Regions from separate parts of the Comamonas sp. Tr-654 genome, predicted to be linked through region 2. Evidence: predicted binding sites of a transcription regulator. Region 2 holds the regulator's gene; the other holds the start of a gene.

Region 1 (15,528 bases), on a different contig from region 2:
TGACGACCGCGCTGGAGCAGGCCGCCAAGCTGCTGGAAACCCAGCCTGCACCGCTGGCCGCCATCGACGCCATCGCCACGGCCCGCAGTGCCGCTTCTGGCTGGGGCCATGCAGAGGAAATCCTGGGCAATATCGGCCTGGCCCTGCAGGCCCATTTTGTGGCCGCCAGCGACCTGAGACTGCCGGCCCACCATCGCGCACGCCAGTTGCCCGTGGTCCTGCACAGCGACTGGGTGGGCGCGCGCCGGGCCATGCTGCGGGCCTTCAGCGCCATCTTTCTGGTCGGCCTGGTCTGGGTGATCACAGGCTGGCATGGCGGCGCCTACATGCTGCTGGGCCTGTCGGTGATGATCACCGTGTTCTCCTCGTTCGAGAACCCGGTCTTCACCATGCGCTTTGTGATTCTGGGCCAGGCCATGGGTGCCGGCGTGGCGCTGGCCTGCCAGTGGTTTGCCTGGCCATTTGCCAACAGCCAGCTGCAGATGGTGCTGATGATGCTGCCCTTCATCTTTATTGGCGCCCTGCTGCTCAGCCACCGCCGCACCACGCTGTACGGGTTCGACTGCAATATGGTGATCCTGCTGGCGCTGTCGCCGCACTTCCCCTACCAGCTCGATGTGGGCCACTCGCTGTCCATGGCGTTTGCCATCGTCACCGGCCCGCTGGCCGGCTGGGCGGCCTATCGCTTCATCCTGCCCGTCACCGCGCAAGGCAGGCTCAACGGCCTGCGTGCCATGATGGTTCACGAGCTGCAGGACATGGCTTCCGCCCCGGTGCACGCCCGCGACGTGCGCGTGTGGCGCGCCCGCCTCTACCACCGCCTGCTGCGCCTGGTGCGCGCCTGCGAAAAAGTCAGCGCACCCGCCGTGCAGGACGCAGCCGACTGCGGTCTGGCCGCGCTGCGGGTGGGCAAGGCCGTGCTGATCCTGCACCAGTTGCAGGCGGATTTACTCCTGTCCGAAAGCACCTTGCGCGGTGTGCGCAGCGCGCTGCAGAGACTGCAGCAATTGCCCAGCGCTCCCGCCGGGGCCGTGCCACTGCTGCAAGGCCTGGCCCGGCGCATACAGCAACGCCAGCCCGAGCAGGCGCTGCAGCTGCGACTGGCCGCCCAGGACATTGAAGCGCATCAGCAGTTTTTTGCCAGTACCGCCAAGATCGCCTGAGCACCATCGCCCATGAAAAAAGCCGCTGCAAACACAGCGGCTTTTTGCTTCTCAGAGCGAAACCTCAAAGCAAGCATGTCCCATCTCGGAAACGCCAAGCAAGAGCCCGGCCTGCCGCGCCGCCTCGCGGCGATGGCGTCGCGCGCAGCGCATAGAGAAAGGGAGAAGGCGCAAAGCGCCTCAGGGGTTACACACAGCTGATCGCCACGGCCTTGGCCACCAGATAGGCTTCCAGCGCCTCCGGGCCGCCCTCGGAGCCGTATCCCGAATCCTTGATGCCGCCAAAGGGCAGCTCGGCCGATGGCAGAGCAGGCTGGTTGATCCACAGCATGCCGGCTTCCACATCCTGCGACAGCAGGTGCGTCGTCTTCAGCGAACGCGTAAAGGCATAGGCGGCCAGGCCATAGGACAAGCGATTGGCCTCCTGAATGGCATCCTCGATCTTGTCGAAGCCGCGAATCGCCGCCACAGGGCCGAAAGGCTCCTGGTTGAAGATATCGGCCGTCAGAGGCACGTCGGCCAGCACCGTGGGCGCAAAGAAGTTGCCGGCAGAGCCAAAGGATGCGCCGCCCGTCATCAGCTTGGCGCCACTTTGCTCGGCGTTCTGGATCAGCTGGGTCAGCGCGGTCACGCGACGCGGATTGGCCAGCGGGCCCATCTGCGTGCCCTGCTCCAGGCCGTTGCCGACCTTCAATGCCTCGGCATGGGCCACCATGGCGCGTGTGAACTCCTCGCGCACGCTGTTGTGCACCAGAAAGCGCGTGGGCGAGATGCAGACCTGGCCCGCGTTGCGGAACTTGGCTGCGCCGGCGGCCTTGACGGCCAGTTGCACGTCGGCATCCTCGGCCACGATCACGGGGGCATGACCGCCGAGTTCCATGGTGGAACGCTTCATGTGCTGGCCGGCCAGAGCTGCCAGCTGCTTGCCCACGGCCGTGGAGCCCGTGAAGGTCACCTTGCGGATCACGGGGTGGGCAATCAGATATTCGGAAATCTGTGCGGGGTTGCCATAGACCAGGCCCACTACACCGGCAGGAATGCCGGCATCGACAAAGCACTTGAGCAGGGCGGCAGGGGAGGCCGGAGTCTCCTCGGGTGCCTTGACCAGGAAGGAGCAGCCCGAAGCCAGGGCCGCGCCGATCTTGCGCACGATCTGGTTGACGGGGAAGTTCCAGGGCGTGAAGGCGGCGACCGGGCCAACGGGGTCCTTGATCACCAGCTGCTGCTGCTCGGGGCGACGCGAAGGCACGATGCGGCCATAGACACGTAGAGCTTCGTCGGCAAACCATTCGATGATGCCGGCGCCGGCAATGATTTCCACCTTGGCTTCGGCCAGCGGCTTACCTTGCTCCTGCGTCAGCAGCGCGGCGATCTCGTCGGCACGCTCCTTGAGCAGGGCTGCGGCACGGCGCATGATGGCGCCGCGCTCATGGGCAGACACCTTGCGCCAGACCTGAAAGCCCTTGTCGGCCGCCGCCAGTGCGCGGTCCAGGTCGGCGATATCGGCATGGGCCACACGGCCAATCACCTCGCCGCTTGCCGGGTTGCGCACATCAATTTTCTTGCCGCTGGCAGCGTCCTGCCACTGACCGTCGATCAAAAGCTGGGTATCGGGATATGCAGTGCTCATCGCATGACTCATAGGTGTCGGCCGCCGCTATCCCCCCTGCAGACTGACGAGGCCGGGTGTGACAAATGTTCAGGGGTTACCGGACAAATTCTAGTCATGCGGGCTCGGCACTCAGACAAAAGGGAGACAGCTGTCAGCAATCGGCCTTAAGCACCCACGGCACGGCGAAGCTGCACCTGCTCCAGCAGGCCGTCAAGGCCGGCTTCCGACGATGCGGCAAGACCGACGACGTTGCCCACCACGAACACGCAGGGACTACCCAGTCCGCTGCATGCCAGCGCCTGCGTCATCTGCCCCAGATCGGTCAGTATCTGCTGCTGTGCGGGCAGGCTGGCGTTCTGGACCATGGCCACGGGAGTCGTGGCCGGCAGTCCGCCAGCCAGCAGCTGCTGCTGGATGATGCCGGCGGTGGCAACGCCCATGTAGATCACCAGCGTCAGCCCCAGCATGCGGGCCGTGCCGGCCAGCAGCTGCCAGTCATGGCCGGCGCTGCCCGGCTTGGCATGGCCGGTGATGAACACCACACCATGGGCATGGTCTCGATGCGTCAGCGGTACGCCCAGACTGGTGGCGGCCGCCAGCCCGGCGGTGATGCCGTTGACCACTTCCACGGCGATTCCGGCTGCACGCAGATGCTCGACCTCCTCGCCACCCCGGCCGAAGATAAAAGGGTCGCCGCCCTTGAGGCGCACCACCAGCTCACCCTGGCGGGCCGCCATGATCATGAGCTTTTCGATGAATTCCTGCGAGGTGCTTTCGCGCCCGCCGCGCTTGCCCACATGAACGATGCGGGCGTTTGCGCTGGCAAGCTTGACGATGTCGGCAGACACCAGGTCGTCGGCCAGCAGCAGCGTGGCGGACTGGATCAGCCTCAGCGCCTTGAGCGTGAGCAGCTCCGGATCGCCGGGACCGGCACCGACCAGATAGCAGCGGCCCGCGGGCGGCAGGGAAGTGGCATGGCTGTTTGTCATGGCTGGCCTTTCATATGCATTGCCGGACATCGACATCTAGGCGGCAACCGGCAGGCTTGCCGACTGCGGCGCAGGCGTCGCCTGTACCAGTTGTTTGATTCTGGGAATACAGGAGCCGCAGCGCGTGCCGCACCCCAGGGAAGACTTGAGCTGCGCGAGCCGCTCGTCGGCGGAGCCCTGGCACACGGCCAGTGCCGAGCTGATGCCGGCCTCATCCACATTCATGCAGGCACAGATCTGTGGCGACCGGGCCGGCATGGCGGCGGGCGGCCTGGCCCCCGAGGACAGCAGCAGGCGCCCATAGCTTTGCACCGATTGCTCGTCGCGCAGTACCGGCCCCAGCCAGCGACCGGCGCTGGCGTCGCCGCAGAGCAAAAAAGCATCAAGCCTGGGCTCCTCGGTCTGCCGGCCAATCGCCATGGCCCGGCTGCATTGGCGACGTGCGTCGGCATAGCGCATGGCCTGCGGGCCATTGAGCTGCAGCAGGCTGTGCAGCCGCGCCAACACCTCGGCACCGGGCTGCGCATAGGCTGCCGCGCGAAACTGCACGCCGGTGCGGCCCTGATCCGCTTGCTCCAGCGGCACGGCGCGCCCGAACAGCACACAGCTGGCAAAGTCGAACTCGGCCATCAACTCGGTCAAAGCCTGGCGAACCGACTGCACCTGCTGCTCATCAAGCCAGGCCATGCCCAGACAGGTCCAGGGCAGCTCGGCCTTGAGCAGCTTCACGGCCACATGCTTGAGCTCGGGCTGCTTGGAGCGCGGGCAGCGCTCGGGCGTGGTCAGGGCGTTGACGCCCGCAAGCCGCTGCCCCTTGGAGCCCATGCCGCTCAGGTACATGCTGCCCCAGTGCATGGGCAGATAGAGCTGTGCGGGCTGCAAGCCCGGGTCAGCCTGAACGGGCAACACGATGGCGCCATAGCGGTTGGAGACATGGACCAGATCGCCGTCCTGCAGTTGCATGCGCTGCATGTCCTGGGGACTGACTTGCAGCTGCGGTTCGCTGACATGGGCAAACAGGCGCCCCAGCTGGCCGGTGCGCGTCATGCCATGCCATTGATCGCGCAGGCGACCGGTGTTGAGACTGAACGGGTGCCGCGCATCGCGCGGCACGGCCGGCTCCTGCCAGGCCTGGACATCAAAGCGTGCGCGCCCGTCCGTCGTCGCAAACACCGCATCGCCATACAGACGCTGCCGGCCCTGGCTGGCTCCTTGAGGCATGGGCCATTGCTGGGGTCCCTTGACCTCCAGCACCGCCCAGCTCAGACCCGTGATATCCAGATCGCGCCCGCGTGTGGATTCGCGATGCTCGTTCCAGACAGCTTCGGCACCCGCGTCGGCATTCGCGGTGTCATAGGGAAACAAGCTTGGCAGCGAGGGCCGCAGATGCCCCTCCAGGCGCCGCGCCAGCTGCACACCTATCTGCCAGTCATGGCGTGCAGCCCCCGGCGCGACCATGGCAGCGCGCACCCGAGAGATGCGCCGCTCGCTGTTCGTGACGGTGCCCAGCTTCTCGCCCCAGGTGGAGGCTGGCAGCAACCAGTCGGCATAGGCCGTGGTCTCGGTCGTGGCAAAAGCCTCCTGCACCACCACCAGTTCGGCACGCTCCAGCGCCCTGCGCACCATGGCTTGTTCGGGCATGCTCTGCGCGGGATTGGTACAGGCAATCCACAGGGCCTTGATCTGGCCGTCGGCAGCTGCCTCGAACATCTCCAGCGCGGACTTTCCGGGCTGCTGCGGAATCGACTCCACGCCCCATAGCTGCGCCACTTCGGCCCTGTGCTCTGCGTTGGAAAGATCACGATGCGCGCTCAGCAGATTGGAGAGTCCGCCCACCTCGCGCCCGCCCATGGCATTGGGCTGGCCCGTCAGCGACAGCGGGCCTGCGCCTGGCTTGCCGATCTGGCCGGTGGCCAGATGCAGATTGATCAACGCCGCATTGTTGGCCGTGCCACTGCGGCTCTGGTTCAGGCCCTGGCAGTACAGGCTGAGCGTGGGACGACGCGCTTCCGCCGGCTCCTCGGCACCGCCCAGCGCCATCCAGCGCGCCGCCCGGTACAGGTCCGCCACGGGCAGGCCGCAGATGGCAGCGACCTTCTCGGGCGTGGCTTCGCGCACCAGTTCCTTGAGCGCTGCAAAGCCGCTGGTGTGCTGCGCGATGAAGGCGCTGTCCGTCCACCCCTCCCACAGCATGATGTGCAGCAGACCGTGAAACAGCATCACATCGCTGCCCGGCTGAAGCGGCAGATAAAGATCGGCCAGCTCTGCGGTCTCGGTACGGCGCGGATCGGCAACGATGATCCTGAGTTGCGGATTGCGTGCCCTGGCCTCTTCCACACGCCTGAACAGAATGGGATGCGCCCAGGCCATATTGCTGCCCGTGATGAACATGCAGCCGGCCAGATCTATGTCCTCATAGCAGGCCGGCGGCGCATCGGCGCCCAGCGTGGCCTTGTAGCCGGCCACGGCGCTGCTCATGCACAGGCGCGAATTGGTGTCGAGATTGTTGGTGCCCAGCAGACCTTTGACCAGCTTGTTGAAGACGTAGTAGTCCTCGGTCAGCAACTGGCCACTGAGATAGAAGCCCAGTGCGTCGGGACCATGGGCTGCATGAATCTGGGCGATGCGCCCGGCCAGTTCGCCCAGTGCCAGATCCCAGTTGACCGCCTGCGTTACGGCTGTACGCTCCAGCCTGCGCATGGGCTGCAGCAAACGGGCCTGCTGGGCATAGGCGGGCGCGGCCGTCAAATGCAGGGTGCTGCCCTTGGTGCACAGACGACCCAAGTTGGCAGGATGCTCTGGATCGCCACGCACACCGGTAATCTGCAGACCATCGGACTCGATGACCACGCCGCAGCCGACACCGCAATAGGGACAGGTGGACTTGGTTACTTTCATGGTGTCACCAGAGAAAGGCAGCGGCGTTCATGTTCACCGCTACGCGGGCCGCCGCAACGCGGACCGCCGAAGGCGAGTCCGCAGCCGACACCGCAATAGGGACACGTGGATCGGATCTCATGCATGGCAGACTTTCAGTGAAATCACGCTGTAGCGCTTTCTGAATAAGCGCATGCAGCTATTCATTTCATATCAACAGAGACACTAGGCCGTGGCGCAGCCGGATTTGCCCGCGCAATGCGCAGGCCCGGCATGCGGGCGGGTCTGCTCCAGTGCGCGGCTGGCCAGCTCGTCGGCGCGCAGCTGCACCTCGCCGTCCTGTACACGCACGCTGAAGTAAGGCGTGCAGCCCTCGTCGGGCGCCGCCGCCTCGCCGCTGCTCAGTGCAATCGTCCAGTTATGCAGCGGGCAGGCCACGCTGCGTCCGAACACAATGCCCTGCGACAGCGGGCCGCCTTTGTGCGGGCAGCGGTCCAGCAGCGCAAACACCTCGTCGTCGGCATTGCGGAACACGGCCACATCCAGGCCTTGTGCACGCGCTACGCGGCGTGCTCCCAGCACGGGGATGTCATCGATCGTGCAGATAGAAATCCATTCGCTCATTTCTGGCTCCTCGGTGCTTGTGATCAGACGCTGGCGCTTTCGGTTTGCGCAGCCATCAATGGCTGGAACTGCCGCGTATCCACGGATGCCTTGTCGGCTTCGAACCAGGGGTCGGGCTCGCCGTCCAGTGCAAACTGCAGCTGCTCCCACAGCGCCTTGCGGCCCTCGGCATCGTCGAGAATGCGTCGCTTGACATAGTCCAGACCCACGCGATTGATGTAGTGCACCGTGCGCTCCAGATACCAGCCTTCCAGGCGGTACAGCTGCATGAAGGCGCCCGTGTACTCCATCACCTCTTCGGCGGTCTTGAGCTTGGTGAAGAAATGCGCGACCTCGGTCTTGATGCCGCCGTTGCCGCCCACATACATCTCCCAGCCCGAGTCCACACCGATGATTCCCACATCCTTGATGCCGGACTCCGCGCAGTTGCGCGGGCAGCCACTGACCGCGAACTTCACCTTGTGCGGTGCGTACATGCGCCACATGGCGCGCTCCAGGTCCTTGCCCATCTGGGTGCTGTCCTGCGTGCCCATGCGGCACCATTCGCTGCCCACACAGGTCTTGACCGTGCGCAGGGCCTTGGCATAGGCATGACCGCAGGGCATGCCTATATCGTTCCAGACGGCCTGCAGATCCTCCTTTTTCACGCCCAGCAGATCGATGCGCTGACCGCCCGTGACCTTCACGGTGGGGATCTGGTACTTGTCCACCACATCGGCAATGCGGCGCAGCTCGGAGGCCGTGGTCTCGCCGCCCCACATCCGCGGAATCACGCTGTAGGTTCCGTCCTTCTGGATATTGGCGTGGCTGCGTTCGTTGATGAAGCGGCTTTGCGGGTCGTCCCTGGCTTCCTTGGGCCAGGTGCTGATCAGGTAGTAATTGACGGCCGGGCGGCAGGAGGCACAGCCATTGGGCGTGCGCCACTCCATGAAGCGGAACACCGCATCGGTACTCAGCAGCTTGTGCTCGCGGATCGCATCGCGCACGGCCTGGTGCCCGTGGTCGGTGCAGCCGCACATGGCCTTGGTCTTGGGGGCGGCCGAGTAGTCACCGCCGGCCGTGAACATGATGATCTGCTCCACCAGCCCGGTGCAGGAGCCGCAGCTGGCACTGGCCTTGGTGTGCTTGCGCACATCGTCGAGTGTGAACAGGCCCTTGTCCTTGATGACCTTGCAGATCGCACCCTTGGTCACGCCGTTGCAGCCGCAGACCTCGTCGCCGTCGGCCATGGCCGCGGCCTTGCTCTGCCCCTGGTGGCCGGTATCGCCGAGATTGGATTCGCCGAACATCAGCTTGTCCCGGATATCGGCCACGCTGCGGCCCTCGCGCAGCAGCTTGAAGTACCAGCTGCCGTCCACCGTGTCGCCATACAGGCAGGCACCGACCAGTTTGTCGTCCTTGATGACCAGCTTTTTGTAGACCCCCGCGTAGGGGTCGCTCATGAGAATGTCCTCGGTATCGCCGCCGCCCTGGAAATCGCCTGCAGAGAACAGATCGATGCCCGTGACCTTGAGCTTGGTCGAGGTCAGCGAACCCAGATAGCGGCCGATACCGAACTCCGCAAGATGGTTGGCCAGCACCTTGCCCTGCTCGAACAGGGGCGCCACCAGTCCGTAGGCAATGCCACGGTGCGCCGCACATTCGCCCACGGCATAGATGCGCGGGTCGGTCACGGTCTGCAGCGTGTCGCTGACCACGATGCCGCGGTTCACATGCAGATGCATGGACTCGGCCAGTTCGGTGCTGGGGCGAATGCCCACGGCCATCACCACCAGTTCGGCCGGGATCTCGCTGCCATCCTTGAAACGCACGGCGCGCACGCGGCCACTGCGCCCGGCGTCTTCGTCGCCGAGCAGCTCCTGCGTCTGCGCCTGCATGCAGAACTGCATGCCGCGCTCGGCCAGCGATTTCTGCAGCATGCGGCCCGCCTGGTCGTCGAGCTGGCGCTCCATCAGCCAGTCGCCGACATGCACCACGGTGACCTGCATGCCGCGCTTCATGAGGCCGTTGGCCGCTTCCAGTCCCAGCAGGCCACCGCCGATCACCACTGCATGCTTGAGTGTCTTGGCCGCTTCGATCATGGCCTCGGTGTCGGCAATGTCGCGGTAGGCCAGCACGCCCTCCAGGTCCTTGCCGGGGATGGGCAGGATGAAGGGCTTGGAGCCCGTCGCCATGATCAGTCGGTCGTACTCGGCGCTGGCGGTCTCACCCTGGGCATTGACCGCATGCACGGTGCGCCGGGCCCGGTCAACGGCCGTCACGGTATAGCCGGCGTGCAACAGGATATGGTGGTCCTGGTACCAGGACCAGTCGTTGAGCACGATATCGCCGAGCGTCTGCTCGCCGGCCAGCACGGGCGAGAGCAGGATGCGGTTGTAGTTGGGATGCGGCTCGGCGCCGAAGACCGTGATGTCGTACAGATCGGGGGCGATGGCCAGCAGCTCTTCCAGCGCGCGCACGCCTGCCATTCCGTTACCAATCATGACCAGTTTGGATTTTTTCATCTGAGTCCCCGTGGGCATCTGCAAAGCCAAAAAAAAGACGTCTGCGCGCTTCATGACTTGCATGAACGCGTAGACGTCTTTGTCTGTGGGTTCTGGTCCAGCCTTGCACCATCCCCCGGTGACCCACCTTGGCCACGCTGAACAACATGCAATTGCTGTGCCAGCTTTTCTCAGCCTGAAGAGGCTATTCCATCCCGCGGCATGCACTGCTTTTGTGCATGGCCGCTTTATTGCTGTGCAAAACAAACATGGCGCACCAAGGCGCCATGCAGCTTGAAATCAAAAAAGGCTCAGGCCGCCTTCTCCACATGGCCCTGGCGCGTGTAGAGAAAGTCGATCACCGCCTTGCGGTAGCTTTGGTACTGCGCATCCTCGGCCAGTTCCACCCGGCTGCGCGGGCGTGGCAGCGCCACATGCAGCACCTCGCCAATCGTGGCCGCAGGCCCGTTGGTCATCATCACGATCTTGTCGGACAGCAGCACGGCCTCGTCCACATCGTGCGTGACCATGACCACAGTGCTCTGGGTGCGTGCCACGATCTCCAGCAACTCGTCCTGCAGCTTGGCACGCGTCAGGGCGTCGAGAGCGCCGAAGGGCTCGTCCATGAGCAGCACCTGGGGCTCCATGGACAGGGCGCGGGCAATGCCCACGCGCTGCTTCATGCCGCCCGAGATCTCTCCGGGGCGCTTTTGCGCCGCATGGCTGAGCCCAACCATGGCCAGCGCCGCATCGGTGCGCTGCGCCAGCTGTGCCTTGCTTTCGCGCTTGCCGAAGACGCGCTCCACGGCCAGATGCACATTGCCCCAGCAGGTCAGCCATGGCAGCAGCGAATGATTCTGGAAGACCACCGCACGCTCGGGGCCGGGGCCCTTGATTTCCTTGTTGGCGCACAGCAATGCACCGCCCGTGGGAATGGTCAGGCCCGCAATCAGATTGAGCAGTGTCGACTTGCCGCAGCCCGAGTGCCCGATGAGGCTGACGAACTCGCCTTTGGCAATGTTCAGATTGATGTCGCGCAGTGCGGGAAACAGTCCCTTGGCAGTCTTGAAGGTCTGCTCCACCCCGTGGATCTCGATGTACTTGGTGCTGAGAGAGGTATGCATGAGGTACTCCTTGCTTTTTTCCGAGGCCACCGTAACGCCGGCTTTGCCGGGCCACCGGTGGTGCCCCCTTGAGGGGGTGACGAGCCCGAGGGCGCGGCTCAGGGGTGGGTTAAGTCTTGACCTCTTCAAACGTAAAGGCCGAGGCCAGCTTGACCAGGGCCCACTCCAGCACCAGGCCCACGATGCCGATCACGAAGATGGCGATGATGATGTTCTTGACATTGAGGTTGTTCCACTCGTCCCAGACCCAGAAACCTATGCCCACGCCGCCCGTCAGCATCTCGGCGGCCACGATCACCAACCAGGCAGTGCCCACGGCCAGGCGCACGCCGGTCAGCATATAGGGCAGCACCGCAGGAAACAGAATGGTGGTGGCGATCTTCCACTCCGACAGATTCAGGACGCGCGCCACATTCATATAGTCCTGGGGCACACGCTGCACGCCCACTGCGGTGTTGATGACCATGGGCCAGATCGAGCAGATGAAGATGGTCCAGATGGCTGCCGGATTGGCGCCCTTGAACACCAGCAGGCCTATCGGCAGCCAGGCCAGCGGCGACACCGGACGCAGCAGACTGATCAAGGGGTTGAACATGAGCGACAGAAAGCTGAAGCGCCCGATCACGAAACCCAAGGGGATGCCGACCAGCGCCGCCAGACCGAAACCCAGGGCCACGCGCTGCAGCGAGGACAGCACGTTCCAGCCCACGCCCTGGTCATTGGGTCCGTTGCGGTAGAAGGGATCGCTGAACACCTGCAGAGCCTGTTCCCAGGTCTCGGCCGGGGTAGGAATGCTCTTGCCGGTGGTGCTGGAGACCAGCGACCACAGGCCGACCAGCAGCGCCAGCCCCAGCAGCGGCGGCAATACCTGGCCAGCAAACGCTTCCGCGTGCCGGCGCCAGCGGCTGGGCGGTGCCGAGATCACCGCCGGGGATGCCTTGACGACAGCAGTATCTTTTTTCACTTCAGCCCTTGAAATATCTGCGTTACCAACTGCCTTTTCTGCAGTTTCCAGCTGTGCATCGTTGGCGGCCAGAGCGGCCAGTTTGGGGTCATGCGGGGGATCGAGTTCCAGCGGCGAATGAAGTGCGGCACTGACCATGATGTCTCTCCGTTAGGTGGGGCGGCCTCAGGCCTTGATCTTGAAACCGTCAGCGTATTGGGCCGGGTTCTTGCCATCCCAGACCACGCCGTCGATCAGCTTGCTGCTGCGCAGCACATCCTTGGGCACACTGACCTTGAGCTGGCTGGCCGCCTGCTGGTAAAGGTCGATGCGGTTGATCTGCTTGGCCACGGCCAGATAGTCGGGATGGGCCTTGAGCAGGCCCCAGCGCTTGTGCTGGGTGAGGAACCACATGCCGTCCGACAGATAGGGGAAGTTCACGGCCCCGTCGTTGAAGAACTTCATGTGGTTGGGGTCGTCCCAGGTCTTGCCCAGGCCATTCTGGTAGCGCCCCAGAATGCGCTGGTTAATGGCGTCCACGCTGGTATTGATATAGGACTTCTGGGCCACGGTCTCGGCCATCTTCGTCTTGTTCTGCAGGCTGGAGTCGATCCAGCGGCCGGCTTCGAGAATCGCCATCATCACGGCGCGGCAGGTGTTGGGATTCTTCTGTGCGAACTCACCCGTGGTTCCCAGCACCTTCTCGGGATGGTCCTTCCAGATGTCCTGTGTGGTGTTTGCCGTAATGCCTATGCCGTCCATGATGGCGCGATGGTTCCAGGGTTCGCCCACACAGAAGCCATCCATATTGCCCACACGCATATTGGCCACCATCTGGGGCGGCGGCACGGTGATCAGCTTGGCCTCGGACAAGGGGTTGATGCCTGCAGCCGCCAGCCAGTAATGCATCCACATGGCGTGGGTGCCGGTGGGGAAGGTGCCGGCGAAGGTGTATTCGCGCTTTTCCTTGGCCATGACCTTGGCCAGACTGGCTCCGTCGACCGCCCCCTTGTCGGCCAGGGCCTTGGACAGCGTGATCGCCTGGCCGTTGTTGTTCAGCCCCATGAGCACGGCCATGTCCTTCTTGGGGCCGCCCACGCCCAGGTGCAGGCCGTAGACCAAGCCGTAGAGCACGTGGGCGAAGTCCAGCTCGCCATTGACCAGCTTGTCGCGCACACCGGCCCAGCTCGCCTCCTTGCTGAGAACAATCTTCACGCCGTATTTCTGGTCCAGACCCAGCACCGAGGCCATGACCACGCTGGCGCAATCGGTCAGCGGAATGAAGCCGATCTTGACCTCTTTCTTCTCCGGCGCGTCGGAGCCTGCGGCCCAGGCGCCGTGGTGGCCCAAAGTGCCATAGAGGGCGGCGGCGCCGGCCACACGCAGAAACTCACGCCGGCCGCCGGCAGATACGGGCTCCGGCACGGGAGCAGTAGTCGAAGAAAGGCGCTGGCTCATGAGAAAACTCCATCAAGAATCGTGGTGAAGGCGATCCGGAAAACAAAAAGGCGCCCTTCCCTCCTCGGGTGTGAGGAGAAAAGGACGCCGTTGTCCCAGGTCACTCGTAATAACGCTTTAAGCGCGACCGCCTTTGGTCTGCTTGACATCAACAGTCATGCACAAACCATGCCAGACCTTGATCAGAGGTGGAGCAGGCTTTGCTACCCCGGTTTTGGCCCATATTTGGTGCAGCGCAACAAGCACAGCGCTGTCATAGCGATGAATTGGTGCTGCCAGGCAGCAGGTCCACCGTGGCCAGAATCGCCTCGGCCACATCCAGCATGCGCCGGTTCTGGTTCATGGCCGTCTGGCGGATCAGCTTGTAGGCCTCGCCCTCGCTGAGCTGGCGGTAGTTCATCAGCACGCCCTTGGCCCGTTCTATGGTCTTGCGCTCCTTGAGCGTGGCGCGCGCCTTGTCGATCTCGGTCTGCATGTCCTGCAGGCGCATGGACTGCTCCTGCACCAGCAAGACAATGCTCTTCTCGAGCTGCAGCCCGTATGCGCCCTCCGCAGGCAAGGAGGCTGCTGGCTGCGTGGCCCCCAGAAAGGCCGCAGCCGCTTCGGCGCGAGTCCCAGGCTGCGGCTGCATCTCCAGCAGCGCCTTTTGCTGACTCAGCGCCGCGCCCGCCTGCTCCAGCTTGCGCAGACATTGGGCCTGCAGCTCCTCGGCCAGGAATGCCTCAATCTGGTGCATGGCATCGAGCCGGCTGGAGCAGGCTTCAAACCAAGGCGAGCTCAGGCTGCGGTCCAGCGCCAGGCCGTCACCGGCCGTACAGCCCAGGCGGCGCAGCCGCTCGATCACCGTCATATCGGGACAGGCCCCGCATTGCTGCTGCCAGCGCTCCATTCCCGAGGGGCTGGCGAAGTCTGCAAACACCTGAAAGCAGCGCTCCTGCGATTCAATCAGATGCAGCCAATGGCGCTGACGCTCTGTCCTGCCGGCCCCTGCGGTAAACGCCGCGACCCCTGTGGCGCGCTCCTGGCCCGCCAGCTCCTTGCCCTGCATGAAATGAAACAGCGCCACCAGCAATTTCGCGATATCGGGATCGCAGGCGCTGTCCGCCGCCTCGAACACCACGGTCAGGCAGGCCGCAATCATGCGGATCAGCGCCTGCGTGCAGTCTTCGGCACTCAGCTGCAGCGCATCGCGCCTGCGGCGCAGCAGCGGCAGGGCTTCAAAGCCTTGCAGCGCATTGGCGATCGCATTGAACAAGCGAGCGCCATGCGCACCTGGCGCCCGCGCGCCCAGCTCTTCAAGTGCGAGGCAGACCCGCTCCATGACCTGGTCCACATGAAGGCCGTGGTCGAGCAGGCTCTGCTGCGCCTGTGCACCGCCGCTGACCAGAAAGATATTCGAGAGACCGCGCTCTTTTTGCAGCGCATGGACGAGCTCGGACATGCTCGCCACCAGGCTGCTGGCGCGGCTGATCTGTTCCAGCTCGGCAATCTCGCTTTGCCTTGCAGCCACCAGATAGTGCAGAGGCGTTTTCATGGGGTAGTGCTTGTCGTCATGTTGATGCCGTGGACGATCAGCACATTTCATGCCATCTCAGGCAGGGCGACGCTGCCGCCTCTCCCAGAGCTGGTCCACCATGGCACCCACACCGATTCCCACGACATAGGCCAGCAGATCCAGAGGATCGAAGCCATTGCCCAGCACCAGATAGGCCAGCTTGTTGGCGCGCACAGCCTGCATCCAGGGGGCCTGATAGAGCTGCAGGAACTCGATGGCAAAGGCGATGACCAGGGACCATGTCATGAGCTTGCCACGCGTGATGGCCGGCCGCAGCCAGGCCACGCACAGCAGCACCACCCAGGCCCAGAGCGCATCGCCCGGATAGTTGCCCAGCACGGCGGGAAAGGGCACGTAGCCCCGGCGCGAGGCCAGCCCGATGGCGATGACCGCCCCAATGAGCAGGGTCAACCCCGCCCGTGAGCGACGAAAGGATCCGCCAGCGGCCAGATGTATCAACAAGCTGTCGTCTCCTCAGTCGATATGCGCGCCGGAGTCCTTGACCACCTGCTTCCAGTACGCCAGCTCGGCCGGCAGCATGGCCTTGAAGCTTTGCGGCGTGGACTCTACGCGCTCGGCGCCCAGGGTCTTGAGACGCTCTGCCATCTCGGGCCTGGCCAGCACGGTCTTCACTGCCTGATGGAGCTTGTCCACCACCGGCTGCGGCGTACCGGCTGGTGCAAACAAGCCATACCAGCTG
Region 2 (15,528 bases):
ACGGCCAGCCCTATAGCTGGCGTGAAGGCGAAGGCGTGATCTTCGACGAGACCTTTATGCACTGGGCAGAGAACCGCAGCGAAGGCAACCGCATCGTGCTGTTTTGCGATGTGGAGCGCCCCATGACCAATGGCTTTGCGCAATGGCTCAACCACTGGCTGGGCAAGAATGTGGTGGCCGCCGCCAGTTCGCCCAACAACGAAGGCGACCCGCGCGGCATGATCAGCAAGCTGTTCAAGATCTCGTTCTATGCGGGCAAGTACCGCCGTGCCTTCCGCGACTGGAATCCGACCTTCTACAAGATCCTCAAGTTCGGACTGATGATCGGCGTGCTGGCCTGGTTTATCTGGTGGTTGATTCCGTCCCAATAGGCCTGCACTGAAGGCAAAGCCTCCCAAAAGCCGCTGACGCATGTCCAGCGGCTTTTTTTCGCCTTCTCGGCGGACCCTCTCAAAAATCCCGTCTCAAACTCCGCTCCTATGGAGCGTGCGTATTCCTGTCCAAAAGACAGCAAAAGCATCCCAATGCCTGGCCGGTTGCCTGCCGCTCAATATCCGCCATTACCTAGAGAAACCTCAATTCAAATTAATTAAGCTCAGGTTACAAAATATGGCATTAAAAACCTTTACTCACAGTCAAAGAGCATTTTAAGCATGAAAACAATTGTCAAGCCGGCATGAGTATTGATTAATCGTAAACCTCTCTTATTTCAATAATGGGGTTTACCCTTAATAAGAGATTTTACTCAAAAGGAGGTCGATAAAATTTCTTCACCTGTTAAAAATCACAGGAATTGGCCTTTTATTAAACAACAGCAGGGAGTGAAATTTATGCATTTTCAATCGCGAAAGCCATTAACTATCCGTCAAGGAGAGTGGCAATGCTAAAAACCATAAAAATGGTATTGATTGCATCCCTCGTGGGATCAATCGTTGCCTGCGGCGGTGGCGACGGTAACAGCAGTGGCGGCGGAGGAGGCGGCGGTGGCACTCCGCCAGGCCCTGGCGTCACTCAAACTCCTGCTGAAAAAATCGCGGCACTTGAGTCGTCCGGAGAGATTCCCAAGTTGGAACGTGGCCCTGATATCAGCGGCCCCGACAGCAATACCAGCGGTGTTCGCGACGATATTGAATCTATTTTGACAGCCGAGTACACCGGAGCCCAGCTTGCCGCCGTGCTGCAAACCGCAAAAGCCCTTCAAAAGGCCTTGCTCGTCGACACCGAGGACATCAACGCAGTTAAGGCCGTTGATCGCGATATTTCTCGCGGAATCAGTTGCATATTCTCAAAATTTAATGGAGCGGAAGGTTCCAAGCAGCCGGCAAGAGTCGGGCAAGAACTGGAGTCAATGACGGCCAATACCAAAGACAGACTCTTGGCCTATCTCAAATACAACAAGGCGCTCGATGGAACGTCCTCCGCTTGGCCAGAGGGAGATACCTGTGAATAAGTTTTTCAAACAATGCACATGCTTATTGCTGTCGCTCGTATTCATCAGCGCTCCGCTTACCGGTGGCGCGCAAGTCATCAATCCCGATACGAATCTATGCCGGGAAACCGGTATTGAATTCGCCTTCCTGAACGGTGTTCAAACCACGAAACTACAGGCTGCGCAGGCCTTGGGGGTCCTTATAGGCATTCACGGTCAGAGCGCCCCCGGCGGCGATCAGATCAAGTATGAAACCCTGTACAACTATTCAAACGGCTTCGAAGATTTTGTCGAGACCTTCGAGCAGCGCCTGCAAGAGCAAGATGGTTTGCTGGCAGGCCGCCTGGAGCTCTTCTTCGAAGCCCTGAATGGAGGCGGTTCATGGTGGGACAACATCACCAACTCCGTGCCGGCGGCCGCAGAGTTGCTCAATGGATTCAACGACTGGCGCAACGCGGCAACCATTCGCTATCTCACGGCCATGCTGGGCAATCCGCCGACGCTTGCCAACTATATGGAGCATCAATCACGCATCGACAACTGGATTCTCGAAGGCAAGAAGATTCTCTTGGTCGCCCACTCCCAGGGCAATCTGTTCGCGAACGCAGCCTATGCCTATGCTGCGCCCAAGGCCGCCGTAGGCTCGGTGAAGGTAGTGCATATTGCGCCGGCCTCACCCACGCTCAACGGCGAGCACACTCTCGCTGACAAGGATCTGGTCATCAATGGTCTGCGCGCCGTAGGCACCGTGGCCGACATCACGGACAGCATTCCCGCCTATCAGCAGCGTCCTGCCGGTATCAATGGTGGAAAAGACCTGCTCGGCCACGGTCTGCTCGAGATTTACATCAACCCCGGCCTGGAGATCTCCAACCGCGTGAAGAGCCACATCACGACTGCACTGTCCACACTCGTGGCCCCGCCGGCGCGAGCGACATCCGGCTTTTTCACCACCACGCTGACCTGGGACGGCAGCGGTGACGTCGATCTGCACACCTATGAGCCCGGAGGCTCGCATGTCTACTACCGCTACATGCGCGGCGCCAGCGGCTATCTCGATGTGGACAACACCGTCGCCTACGGACCTGAGCACTACTATGCATCCTGCGATTCAGCAAGACTGCAGGAAGGCACCTATCGGGTCGCCATCGCCAACTACGCCAGAGCCGCCGGCAGAGTCGCCACGGTACAGGTTGCATCCTGGGATGACGGCGTGCTGGGCACCAAGTCTGTCACCCTGGGCGCGGCCACAGGCGACAACCCGGTCTATGCCATGTTCAATGTCGTGGTGAGCAAGAACGCCCAGAACGGCAAGTACTCCGCAACGCTGGCCCCATAAGCGACGACGCTCATCCAGCCCAAGGCAAGCGGTCTTCATCAGGCCGCTTGCCTTTTTTCGCTCCGAGCCGCGCGGCGATTCGCTACAGCGCCTTGCGCAGCGTGGTCGTCGGTATCTTGAGCTGCTCGCGGTATTTGGCGACAGTACGGCGCGCACACTCAATGCCCTGCTCCTTGAGCATGTCGGCCAGCTTGGCGTCCGACAGCGGCTTTCTCGCATCTTCGGCATCGACAAACTGCTTGATCAGCGCACGCACGGCCGTGCTGGAGGCACTGCCACCGGTTTCCGTGCCCAGGCCCGAACCGAAGAAATACTTGAGCTCGAAAGTACCCTGGGGCGTGGCCATGTACTTGGCCGTGGTCACGCGGCTGATAGTGGACTCGTGCAGGCCCAGCGTGTCTGCGATATCGCGCAGCACCAGCGGGCGCATGGCCAGCTCGCCATGCACAAAGAAGTTCTTCTGCCGCTCCACGATGGCTTCGGAAACACGCAAGATGGTGTCGAAGCGCTGCTGGATGTTCTTGATGAACCAGCGCGCCTCCTGCAGCTGCTGCTGCAGCGCCGCATGACCGTCGCTGTTCTTGTGGCGACGCAGCACGCCGGCATAGATGTCGTGCACGCGTAGACGCGGCATGACCTCGGGGTTGAGCTGCACGGAAAAGTCCGACCGGCCCGAGCCGGCCCGCACCGGACGCACGATGACATCGGGCACCACGATATGGCGCTCCACGTCGACAAAGCGCCGACCCGGACGCGGCTCCAGCCTGGCGATCAGGGCCATGGCCTCGCGCAGCTGTTCCTCGCGCGCGCCGCACAGGCTGGTGAGCTTGCGCAGATCGCGCCGCGCCAGCAAGTCCATGGGCTGGGAACAGATGGCCTGTGCCAGCAGCAGCCGGCTCATATGCGCCTCGGTCGTACCCTCGTCCTCGGCCGTGCGGATCAGATCGCGCAGCTGCAGTTGCAGGCACTCGGCCAGATCACGCGCGCCCACGCCCACCGGCTCCAGGCTTTGCAGCAGCTTCAGCGCAATGGCAAAGTGCTGCTCCAGCTCCTCGCGCTCCTCCAGATCGTCGCCGGCCAGGCTCTGCGCCAGCTCCTGCAGGGAATCCTCGAGATAACCGTCGTCGCTGAGCGACTCGATGAGAAAGCGCAGCGCCGCCGTGTCTGCCGCACCCAGATGCAGGCTTAAGGCCTGGCGATGGAGAAAGTCGGTCAGGCTCTGGTGCTCGCGCGCCAGATCGATGGCATCGGTTTCATCATCGCCATCGCGGTTGCGCGTGGAGCTGCTGGCCGAGGGCGTCTCCCACTCGCTGCTGGATTCGCCGCCCCACTCCCCGTCCTGGCCGTCCATGCCGTCGGCCTCCCAGTTCAGCGTTTCTGGAGTTTCAGGGCTCGGTGTTTCCGCTACGGTTTCAGTAGCTAATTGCGCTTGCGATGCTTCTTTTTCAGCATGAATACCATCTGAAGTGCTGTATTCATTGGCGCTAGCAGCTACATCTACAGGAGCATCTCCCGCAGTTTCGGCCTCATCGCCCGCACGCTCCAGAAAGGGGTTGTCGACCAGCATCTGCTCGACTTCCTGCGCCAGCTCCAGAGTGGAGAGTTGCAGCAGCTGGATGGATTGCTGCAGCTGCGGCGTCAGCGATAAATGCTGCGAAACGCGTAGCGAGAGACCTGGCTTCATCGAGGCGCGGCTCCCAGACAATCATTGCAAACGCGCACAGTGCAGTGGGTTTGCCGCAGGGCTGCCCCAAGGCAGACCGCGGCGCAGCCGGTCAGGGCCCCTTCTGCAGGCGGCGACCACACAAAGTGAGGGAGCGTGGGGGTCATCACATTCTGAAATGTTCGCCCAGATAGACGCGGCGCACATCGGCGTTCTCCACGATCTCCTCGGGCGTGCCTTCGGCCAGCACATGGCCGTCGCTGATGATGAAGGCGTGGTCGCAGATGCCCAGCGTCTCGCGCACGTTATGGTCGGTAATCAGCACACCGATGCCGCGCTCCTTGAGAAAGCCGATGATGCGCTGGATCTCGATCACCGCAATCGGATCGATACCGGCAAACGGCTCGTCAAGCAGGATGAAGCGCGGCTGCGTGGCCAGGGCACGCGCGATTTCCACGCGCCGACGTTCACCGCCGGACAGCGCCAGCGCCGGCGACTGGCGCAGATGCTCGACGCGCAGCTCCTGCAGCAAGCCCGTGAGGCGCTTTTCGATCTCGCCCTGCGTCAGCGCCTTGCCTTGCTCGTCCTTTTGCAGCTCCAGCACGGCGCGCACATTGTCTTCCACGCTGAGCTTGCGGAAGATGGAGGCTTCCTGGGGCAGATAGGACAGGCCCAGGCGCGAGCGCTGGTGAATCGGCATGCCGCCCACCGGCTGGCCGTCGATGAAGATCTCGCCGCCGTCGCTACGCACCAGGCCCACGATCATGTAGAACGATGTGGTCTTGCCCGCACCGTTGGGGCCGAGCAGACCGACCACCTCGCCTTTTTGCACGGACAGCGACACATCCTTGACCACCTTGCGGCTGCCATAGGACTTGGCCAGATGCTTGGCCTCCAGGCGGCTGTCGGACTCGCCGCTGCGGCTGCTGGAGAAGGTCGGCTCACTCATTTCTTCTCGTCGGCTTTCTCGCCGCCCAGCGTCATGCTCGGGCGCAATTGGGTGGCAGGAGTGGCGGGCTTGGGCTGTGCGCCCGGCGTACCGTCCTTGGGCGCCATGATGGCGCGCACGCGACCGCCCTGGCCCACGGAGGAGCTAGGCAGGCCGCCGCTGGTCTTCTGGCCATCGACGGTATAGACGTCGGTGATGTTGTTGTAGACGATGATGGAGCCCGTGACCTGGTCGCTGAGCTGGCCGCCACGGTAGCGGCGCATCTCGCCACGGCGGATGAACTTGACGATATCGGCCTTGCCGTCGTATTCGATGACTTCGCCTTCGCCTTCGATGAACTCTTCGGGCTGACCGGCCACGGTGTCGCGCTTCTGGCGGAAGAAGGCGCGCTTGCCGGGCTCGGCCTTGATCACCCCGTACTGATAGCCCTCGGCATCCTGACGCACATCAAGCTGGGCGCCGCGCAGCACGATGGAACCCTTGGTCATCACCACATTGCCGGTGAAGACGCTGGTCTGCTGCAGCTCGTCGTGACGCAGCGCATCCGCCTCGATATTCATGGGCTTGGCGCTGTCGGCCTTTTCGGCATGGGCAATGCCGGTCGCTGCTGCCAGGGCGCAGGCCAGCGCGAGAGGTAGGAGTGTTTTTTTCATGGAAGGCACGTTTCTTGCATCCATTGTAGTCATTCCCTTTTTGCAACTTGCGTAAAAACCACCCACAAAAAAGCCCGCGCTACGGCGGGCTTGCGGGGCATCAAACGTCGTTGGCGTCTGAAACCTGGCGTCAGGCCTTGCGGCTGGAGGCGATCAGTGCATTGACCACGCGCAGCACATTGTCCATATTGCCAGCCTTGGTGCCGTCCGTGTAATAGCGGCCGGCCACACCCATGGCGGGCACGCCTTCCACGTCATACTCGTTTTGCAGCTGGGTGGCCTTGCGCACCTGGTTGGCCACGGTGAAGGAGTTGTAGACTTCCTTGAACTTGGCCAGATCCACGCCCTGCTTGCCGATCCAGTCAAAGATGGCGTCGTCGTTCTTGAGCGGGTTGCGGTCCACGTGAATGGTACGGAACACCTTGGCGTTCAGCTGGGGCAGCAGGTTCATGCCTTCCAGTGCGTAGTACAGCTTTTGCTGGGGCACGAAAGAGGCATTGAAGGCCACGGGCACCTGACGCACCACCACATCGGCGGGCTGGGTCTTGGCCCAGGCTTCGAACTGGGGCTCGAAGGCATTGCAATGCGGGCAGCTGTACCAGAAGAACTCGATCACCTCGACCTTGCCGGCCGGCGCGCTCACGCTGGCGGGCTTGCCCAGCTTGATGTAGTCCTTGCCTTCCTTGGGCGCGGCGCCCTGGGCCCAGCTGGAGGAGGTGCCCAGAGTCAGGGCACCGGCGGCAGCTGCCGAGGCAGCCAGAGAGAATTCGCGACGTTTCATCTAAACAAACTCCTGTATCAGGTCTGCAGTATCAGAGCCCAGCGGCCCCAAAAAGTTCAGCAAAGTCCTAAATCTCGCACCCTCTGCCTGGGACGCCTCGGGCCGCAGCCTGAGGGCACCACAGAGAGAGGCTGCACAACGCCTCGCAAGGCCGATTATCGCGCCGCGCGCACCAGGGTCGAGTCCACGCCCGCGCCGTCGAGCTTGCCCTTGAGCTGCTCGGCGTCGTCACGCTTGCTGAACGGTCCCACGCGCACACGGAAAACGGTGATTCCGTTTTGCTCACGCTCGCTGATACGCGACTCCCAGCCCAGCATGGCCAGCTTGGCACGCTGCGCTTCCGCTTCGCTCTGGCCGCGGAAAGCGCCGGCCTGCACGAAGTAGTTGAATGCAGAGTCCGAGGACGATGCCGCCTGGGCCGCAGCCTTTTCCTTGTCGGCGCGCGCCTTTTCGGCCTTGTCGGCGGCCGCAGAGCGCTCCTTGACCAGATCACCCAGCGGATCGCCCGATCCGGGCTTGGCCGTCTTGTCCGGCGTGGCGGGTGCCGGCGGGGTGGTGACTCCGCCGGTTGCGGTGGGCTGCACAGCAGGCGTGGGCGGTGTCACCGTCACATCGCTGGGCGGGACGGGCGGTGTCACCGGCGCCGGTGCGGGCTGGCGGCTTTGCAACGGTGCGTTGGGGTCCCAGTTCTTGTTGCGCTCGGCCTCAGCCGCATCGCGCTGAGTGTTGTTGCCACCCTTGTTGAGGAAGGGCACCGGTACCTTGGTCACATAGATGGCCACGGCCAGTGCCGCAGCCAGACCGATGACCATGCCAAAGATAAGCCCCAGGATGGTTCCACCGCGTTGCTGGTTCTTCATATCAGTCGCTTAACGCTTTCTGCTTCGATTGTTCCGTTCTCAGATCCATCGCCCCGCGCGTTACAACCCGCAGGGAGCGATAGGCAGAAAACCGGGATTACATGCGCTCGGGCGCGCTCACGCCCAGCACAGCCAGACCATTGTGCAATACCTGGGCCGTGGCGGCGACCAGGGCCAGACGTGCAAGCTTGACCTTTTCGTCGTCCACCAGAATGCGCTCGGCATCGTAGTAGCTGTGATAGCTGGAGGCCAGATCGCGCAGGTAGAAGGTCACGTCGTGCGGCGCGTTGCCTTCGGCAGCAGCGGTCAGCATTTCGGGGTACTTGGCCAGCAGCAGCATCAGGGCCTGGGCCTGCGGGCCTTCCAGCGCGGACAGATCCACATCCTTGAGTGCCGCCAGGCCGGCACCGCCGGCTTCCTGCCAGGCACGCAGAACGGACTGGATACGCGCATGGGCGTACTGCACGTAGTACACGGGGTTGTCGTTGTTCTGGGCCACGGCCAGATCCACGTCGAAGGTGTACTCGGTGTCGGGCTTGCGCGAGAGCAGGAAGAAACGCACGGCGTCCTTGCTGGTCCACTCGATCAGATCGCGCAGCGTGACGTACGAGCCGGCGCGCTTGCTGATCTTGACCTCTTCGCCGTTGCGCACCACGCGCACCATGGTGTGCAGCACGTAGTCGGGGTAGCCCTCAGGGATGCCCACATCGGCAGCCTGCAGGCCGGCGCGCACGCGGGCGATAGTGCCATGGTGGTCCGTGCCCTGAATGTTCACCACCTTGGTGAAGCCGCGCTTGAACTTCTGGATGTGATAGGCCACATCGGGGACAAAGTAGGTGTAGCCGCCGTCGGTCTTGCGCATCACGCGGTCTTTGTCGTCGCCGTAGTCGGTGGACCTGAGCCACAGCGCGCCGTCCTGCTCATAGGTCTTGCCGTTGGCGATCAGGCGGTTGACCGTTGCCTCGACATGACCGTTTTCATAGAGGCTGGACTCCAGGTAGTACTCGTCGAACTTCAGGTTGAACGCCTGCAGGTCCTTGTCCTGTTCGTTGCGCAGGTAGGCCACGGCGAACTGGCGAATATTGTCGTAATCCTCGACATCGCCATTGGCAGTGAACTCGCGGTCATCAGCCTTGATGGTTTCCTTGTTCAGGAAGGCCTTGGCGATGTCGGCAATGTAGTCGCCGTTGTAGAAATTCTTGGCCAGCGGGTTGTCACTGTCGGTGGGCCAGCATTCGTCACCGGGCTTGAAACCCTTGGCACGCAGCTGGGTGCTCTTGGTCAGGGTGTCGATCTGCACGCCCGCGTCGTTGTAATAGAACTCGCGGTGAACTTTCCAGCCCTGGGTGGAATACAGATTGCTGATCGCATCGCCGATCGCTGCCTGGCGGCCATGGCCCACATGCAGAGGGCCGGTGGGGTTGGCGGAAACGAACTCGACGAGGATGTTCTCGCCGCGATCAGCCTGGTAGCCGAACTTCCCGGCCTGCGCCAGCACCTCGCGCACCACCTCCTGCTTGGCAGCAGGCTTGAGGCGGATATTGAGAAATCCCGGGCCTGCAATTTCAATCGCATCCACCCATTGCTGGAAGGCGGCAGTAGCCTCCAGTGCGGTCTTGAGCTGCTCGCCCAGGGCCCGGGGGTTGGCCTTCAGAGGCTTGGCCAGCTGCATGGCCGCCGTGCAGGCGAAGTCGCCATGGGCTGCCACTTTGGGGTTTTCAAACGCAGCGCGTGCGCCGGCGCCGGGCGAGAGTGTTTCGAGCTCAGCAGCCAGGGCTGCGAGCAATTCCTGTTTGACGGAGAGCATCGCGGGATTTTACGTGCCGGATTCAAGTCCTGCCGAATCGCTGGCGCCACACCCTTGTTCCAGGGCCGGTTCACGCGCCTGAGCACCGAGCCCAGATCCGCATCTCCTGTCTGCCCATGCCCTGCCAGCAACACCAAGTGGTCAATCAAATGGCAATCATTCTCATTTAAAACTAGAATGCGGCCCATGCCCACGCCCCGCCCCTCTCTCGACCCCATGCAGCAGGCGCAACAGCTGTTTACCGGCCATCACGCCTGGTTGCTGTCAAGACTGAAGGCCAGGCTGCGCAATACGGCAGAGGCACAGGATGTGGCTTCCGAGACCTTCTTGCGCGTGGTCGCAGCGCCCAACCCGGTGCCCATCGATGAACCGCGCGCATTTCTGACCACGATCGCCAAGCGCCTGCTGTTCACGCTGTGGCGGCGGCGTGAGCTGGAGCAGGCCTATCTGCAGGCCTTGAGCGAGAGCCCTCCGGAGCTGGCCCCCTCACCCGAGGAGCGGGCGCTGCTACTGGAGACGCTGGACACGATTGCCCATGCGCTCGACGGCCTGAGCCTCAAGGCCCGCCAGACCTTTTTGCTGAGCCAGCTCGATGGCCTGACTTATCACGCCATTGCCGAGCAGCTGGACATCTCGCACAGCACCGTGCGCCGCCATATGACCGAAGCATTTCGCCGCATCGCGATCGCCCAGCTTCATCAGCAGGCCGGTCTGGCACCGGCCAGGGCAGGCCAGGTATGAACCCGTCGCTCAATCCGGCCACCGAGGCCGCCATCGAGTGGCTGGTCTGCCTGCATTCGGGCCAGATGAGCCAGGAGCAACACCGGGGCTTTGAACAGTGGCTGGAAGCCGCCCCCGCCCACAGGGCGGCCTGGCAGCAGCTGCAAGCACCGCTGCAGAATCTGCTGCAGCCCTTGCGCAGCTCGGGCACCGAGCACATGGGCCAGCTGCTGGGTCAGACCCTGGCCCGCGCCGAGGCCGGCACGCGTCGGCGGCGCAAGATCCTGCGCGGTGCCCTTGCCCTGGGCGGCATAACGGCCGGCTGCGGCTGGCTGCTGGACCGCCAAACCCCGCTTGCCCAATGGAGCGCCAGCCTGCGCACCGACACCGGACAGCGCCGTGAATTCACCCTGCCCGATGGCAGCACGGTGATACTGGATGCACGCTCGGCCGCCGATCTGGCATTCGACGCAGGCCAGCGCCGCGTCATTCTGCGCCAGGGGGCGCTGGTGGCCCTGGCTGCGCCTCAGGCACCGGGCGGACCCGCTTTTGTGGTGCAAACCATGCATGGACAGATACGCGCCCTAGGCACGCGTTTCAGCGTGCGCCTGAATCCGCAGTTCAGCAGCGTCGGCATGCTGGAGCACAGCGTGCTCATCACGACCGCAGGCGGTGAGCAGCAAGTGCTAGCCGAAGGGCATAGCGCCCGCTTCGACACCCAGGGCATCTGGGCCGATGCCAGCGCGCCCAACAGTATGGCGGCCTGGCAGCAGGGCATGCTGGAAGCACATGACCTGCCGCTGGGCGAGGTCGTGCAGGCACTGCGCGCCTATCGTCGCGGATGGATTCGGGTCTCGGCGCATGCAGCCGCGCTTCAGGTCTACGGCACCTATTCACTGGAGGACACCGACCGCGCCCTGGCGGCACTCGCCGAGACCCTGCCCATCCGGCTGCGCAGCTACTCCGGTGGTGCACTGGTGATGATCGAGTAGTGCCAGCCTGAACCGCATCGCCCGATGGTGAAGCCGCTCAAACGGCAGCAAACCTTCGAGACAGCGGTTGCCTCGTTACCGCTTGCAAAAAATTGAACACTTTTTCTCCGCGGCTCGACAAGCCATGGACAGCTCCTGATCGAGCACCCTGTTTCTCTTGTCGAAAGCAATGCATGCTGCACCACCGTTCCCTGCACCTGAGCGCCCTGGCCCTGGCCTGCGCCATGAGTGCCCAGGCCCAGACCCCATCCCCGACCGCACAACGCCACTACGATATGCCGGCCCAGCCCCTGGGCAGCACCCTGGCACGCATCGCAGCCGATAACGGCCAGCAACTCAGCCTGGATGCCGAGCTGGTGCGCGGCCACACGGCCCCTGCCCTGCACGGCAGCTACACCGCGGAGCAGGCCGCGCGCGCCGCCCTGGCCGGCAGCGGGCTGGAGCTGGTGCACACCGCCAGCGGCAACTGGAGTCTGCGTGCAGCGCCAGCCGGCAGACCGGCATCCGCCGCCGAGCCACAGCAAGGCAGTGGCGCGACCCTGGCAGAAGTGCGCGTGACCGCGCAGGCAGAACGCCATGCCACCACGGAACAGACGGGCTCCTACACCAGCCGCGCCGTCACCATAGGCAAGGGCGAACAGGCCATGAAGGACATTCCGCAGTCCATCAGCGTGGTCACGCGCCAGCTCATGGACGAGCAGAACGCCACCTCGGTCTACGACGCCCTGGCCAGCACCACGGGCATCACCTTGCTGCAAAGCCCGCAGGGCGGCAAATACATCTACTCGCGCGGCTTCGACATCGCCACCCTCCAGTACGACGGGGTCAATGTGCAGCGCCTGTACGGGCGTTCCAGCAATTACGGCGGCAGCACCGCCATCTATGACCGTGCCGAGATTCTGCGCGGCTCGGCTGGGCTGCTGCAGGGCGGCGGCGATCCCAGCGGTGCCGTCAACCTGGCACGCAAGCGCCCGCTGAAAGAGGGCGGCGTCAGCGTCACGGCCAAGGCCGGCTCCTGGGACCGCTATGCGGCCCAGGTCGATGGCAGCCGCGCGCTGAATGCCGAAGGCACGCTGCGCGGCCGGGCCGTGCTGGACGTGGAGGATGAGCATTCCTTCATCGACTACGTCAACCGCCGCAACAACACGCTGTACGGCACGCTGGAGTACGACCTATCGCCCCAGACCCAGGTCAGCATCGGCGCCAGCTACGAATCCTTCAAGGGCAGGCCCTTCATCTCGGGCCTGCCACGCTACAGCGACGGGCGCGACATCGCCCTGCCGCGCTCCACCTACCTGGGCGCCAACTGGAACCGCCAGGACAACAGCACCCGAACCCTCTACGCCGACCTGACGCACCAGTTCAACGATCATTGGCGCGCCAAGGTTTCGGCCATCCAGGTGCAGGAAGATGTCTATCTCAAGTACGCCTCCTCACAGCGCGCCGTCAACCCGGCCACCGGCCTGGGCGGCACCGTGGCCAATATCACCGATGCCAGCCAGAAAGCCTCGGGCATCGATGCCAACCTGACCGGCGAATTCACGGCTTTCGGCCGCCAGCACGAGCTGGTGCTGGGCGCCAGCTACAACCACACGCGCGTCAACACCGACTACAGCTCCAAGACCCCGTTCACCCCCATCGACGTATTCGCACCCAACCCCTACAGGGCCGAGCCCAGCGATGCCGAGATTCGCTACGCCAACACCGAGAACCGCCTGGCTACCACCCGCCAGCTGGGCGCCTATGGTGCGCTGCGCCTGCAACTGAGCGACCCGCTCAAGCTGGTGGTCGGCGGCCGTGCGGCCTCCTACAAGACCATCTGGGACACGACCGTCACCACGCTGGGCACCGCCACCCCTTCGTCCACCCTGCAGGACAACAACCGCTTCATGCCGTTTGCCGGCCTGATCTATGCAATCAACCCCAGCTGGTCGGCCTACGCCAGCTATGCCAATATCTTCAATCCCCAGTGGTCGCTGAACGCTGCGGGCCAGAACCTCAAGCCCATCCAGGGCGCCACCTATGAGGTCGGCCTCAAGGGCGAGATCCTGGGCGGTCGTGCCAACACGGCCTTTGCCCTGTATCGCGTGGATCAGAAAAACCGCGCCACCGAAGATCTGGCCTCGGGCCCGAACTGCCGCGACGGTTACTACTGCTACAGCGACGACGGCCGCGTGCGCAGCCAGGGCCTGGACGCCGAGATCAGCGGCGAGCTCAGCCGCGGCTGGAACCTGTTTGCCGGCTATACCTTCAACCGCAACACCTACGAGCGCGACATCAACAACCAGGGTCTGGACTTCAATACCTACACGCCCAAGCACATGCTGCGCCTGTGGACCACCTACCAGCTGCCCGGCGCCTGGAGTGCCTTCACGCTAGGCGGTGGCGTGAACACCCAGAGCGCCTCCTACCGCAAGATCGGCACGGTGGACATCACCGCCCCCGGGCGTGCCGTCTGGAGCAGCTATGTGCGCTACCAGATCAACCGACAGTGGCAGGCCTCGTTGAACTTCAACAATATGTTCGACAAGCGCTACTACACCTCGATCGGCAACCTGGTCAACAGCAGCCACTACGGCGATCCGCGCAATGTGATGCTGACGCTGCGCGGCACATTCTGAATGCCGCAGACATGAAAAAAGGCCGCTTTGCAGCGGCCTTTGCCTTTTGCCGGGTCTGGCGCAGACTACATGCCGCGCGCCCAGAAGATGGCAACCACGGCAATCACCGGCACCACATGGCCCTGCCACATCACCCATTTGCGGGTCTGCTTGATCTCATCGGGCGCCGGCAGCTGACCGCTCGCATCCAGCGTCTTCTTCCAGCGGCGGAAGGTCAGTGTGGGCTTGAGGGAGAGCAAAAAGGCGATGACGAACAACGTCATCTTGAGATGGAACAGCGGCGAGGCCGTATAGGCTCCCATGCCCTTGACGCCCCAGAGCAGGCGCGCAATACCGGTCAGCAGCAGGACGATGGCGGCAATGCCATAAATCATGTCCAGTCTGGCCAAACGCTGCACCACGGCGGCATTCATCCACTCCACACGGCACAGGGCGGCCTGGCTGGTCAGAAACACCACCAAGGTCAGGATTGCCAGCAGATGGGCGCTGGCAAGAACAGCTTCAAAGGTCATGGCTTCATCGTAGAAAAAAGGACGGGTTCAGCGGCCCTGATCGGGCCACGGCGGCCGGACCATTGTCTACCGTTTCAGGCCCGCTCAGAGATCCACGCCAAGTCGAAAGAAGTCCGGCTGGTTGTAGTGGTGCTTGAGATAGTCGATCCACATGCGCACGCGCAGCGGCATGTGCTTGCGCTGGGGGAAGACCACGAAGATGCCGTTGGGCGGCGCCGCAAACTCTTCCAGCACGGGCACGAGGCGACCGGCAGCGATTTCGGCCTCCACCTCCCAGGTGCTGCGCCAGGCAATGCCCCAGCCACCCAGGCACCAGTCGTGCAGCACCTGACCGTCGGAGCAGTCCAGCGGGCCGCCCGGCTTGAAGTGCACAACCTCGCTGGTGCCGCTTTCAGGATGCGGGATGCGGAAGGCCCAGCCGCGCGTCTGCGAGGCATCCGACGACAGCGTCAGGCAGTCATGCTGGGTCAGCTCGCTGGGATGCTTGGGCGTGCCGCGGCGCTCCAGATAGCCGGGCGTGGCCACGCACAGACGGCGGTTGTCGGCGATGCGCACGCTGACCAGGGCCGAGTCCGGCAGATCCCCCACGCGCACTGCGCAATCGAAACCCTCGCCCGCCAGGTCGACCACGCGGTCGCTGAGGTTCAGCGAGATGGTGACATCGGGGTGCAGGTCGCGGAAACGCGGCACCAGAGGCGCCACATGGCGGCGGCCGAAACCGGCGGGCGCCGTGATGCGCAGATGGCCCGTGGCTTTGACGCCGCCGGCCGACACGCTGGCCTCTGCATTGCACACATCGGAGAGCAGGCGCTGGCAATCTTCCAGGAAGGCGCTGCCTTCGTGGGTCAGCGAGATGCGGCGCGTGGTGCGCACCATGAGCTTGACCCCCAGATGCTCTTCCAGAGCATCCAGACGGCGCCCCATGATGGCGGGCGCCACACCTTCGGCCTTGGCGGCAGCCGTCAAGCTGCCCCTGGTCGCTACCGATACAAAAGACTCAAATGCCTTGAGTTTGTCCATGACCGCTGCTCCTGTCTGGTCCGTGTTGTCTCCTGCTGCGGTAGCGTGCACTATTAATACAAGAGCACATACCGCACAAGCAGTCTTGATTTCTCAAATGTTTTTATCGAAAGTTCTTTAAACAAGAGCGCTGACTGCTATCACTATAAAAGTCATCAATCAGCGCCGCATGCCTGTCCCGC

The links. The regulator sigma-54, encoded in region 2, starts transcription at its own class of promoters, with help from an activator protein. The targets are predictions, from matches to a motif close to TGGCANGNAANCTGCTTT.
Region 1: the regulator sigma-54 is predicted to act here: its motif matches at 9,915-9,932, upstream of nirB (nitrite reductase large subunit NirB).

The regions. Positions count from the first base shown of each region.
Region 1 is NZ_VWWQ01000003.1:659,310-674,837, forward strand. It holds gene F3J24_RS12725 (FUSC family protein) at 1-1,163, shown strand, start outside; gene F3J24_RS12730 (NAD-dependent succinate-semialdehyde dehydrogenase) at 1,351-2,793, opposite strand; gene cobA (uroporphyrinogen-III C-methyltransferase) at 2,940-3,764, opposite strand; gene F3J24_RS12740 (nitrate reductase) at 3,801-6,662, opposite strand; gene F3J24_RS25160 (hypothetical protein) at 6,659-6,787, opposite strand; gene nirD (nitrite reductase small subunit NirD) at 6,867-7,265, opposite strand; gene nirB (nitrite reductase large subunit NirB) at 7,289-9,769, opposite strand; gene F3J24_RS12760 (ABC transporter ATP-binding protein) at 10,060-10,872, opposite strand; gene ntrB (nitrate ABC transporter permease) at 10,982-11,974, opposite strand; gene F3J24_RS12770 (CmpA/NrtA family ABC transporter substrate-binding protein) at 12,002-13,273, opposite strand; gene F3J24_RS12775 (nitrate regulatory protein) at 13,527-14,807, opposite strand; gene F3J24_RS12780 (DUF2809 domain-containing protein) at 14,865-15,290, opposite strand; gene F3J24_RS12785 (tripartite tricarboxylate transporter substrate binding protein) at 15,303-15,528, opposite strand, start outside.
Region 2 is NZ_VWWQ01000002.1:7,348-22,875, reverse strand. It holds gene F3J24_RS05740 (aspartyl/asparaginyl beta-hydroxylase domain-containing protein) at 1-371, shown strand, start outside; gene F3J24_RS05735 (hypothetical protein) at 881-1,450, shown strand; gene F3J24_RS24910 (hypothetical protein) at 1,476-2,768, shown strand; gene F3J24_RS05725 (RNA polymerase factor sigma-54) at 2,851-4,452, opposite strand; gene lptB (LPS export ABC transporter ATP-binding protein) at 4,598-5,380, opposite strand; gene lptA (lipopolysaccharide transport periplasmic protein LptA) at 5,377-6,033, opposite strand; gene F3J24_RS05710 (thiol:disulfide interchange protein DsbA/DsbL) at 6,164-6,814, opposite strand; gene F3J24_RS05705 (SPOR domain-containing protein) at 6,970-7,674, opposite strand; gene argS (arginine--tRNA ligase) at 7,772-9,481, opposite strand; gene F3J24_RS05695 (sigma-70 family RNA polymerase sigma factor) at 9,659-10,222, shown strand; gene F3J24_RS05690 (FecR domain-containing protein) at 10,219-11,193, shown strand; gene F3J24_RS05685 (TonB-dependent siderophore receptor) at 11,367-13,814, shown strand; gene F3J24_RS05680 (DUF2214 family protein) at 13,880-14,326, opposite strand; gene F3J24_RS05675 (LysR family transcriptional regulator) at 14,411-15,346, opposite strand.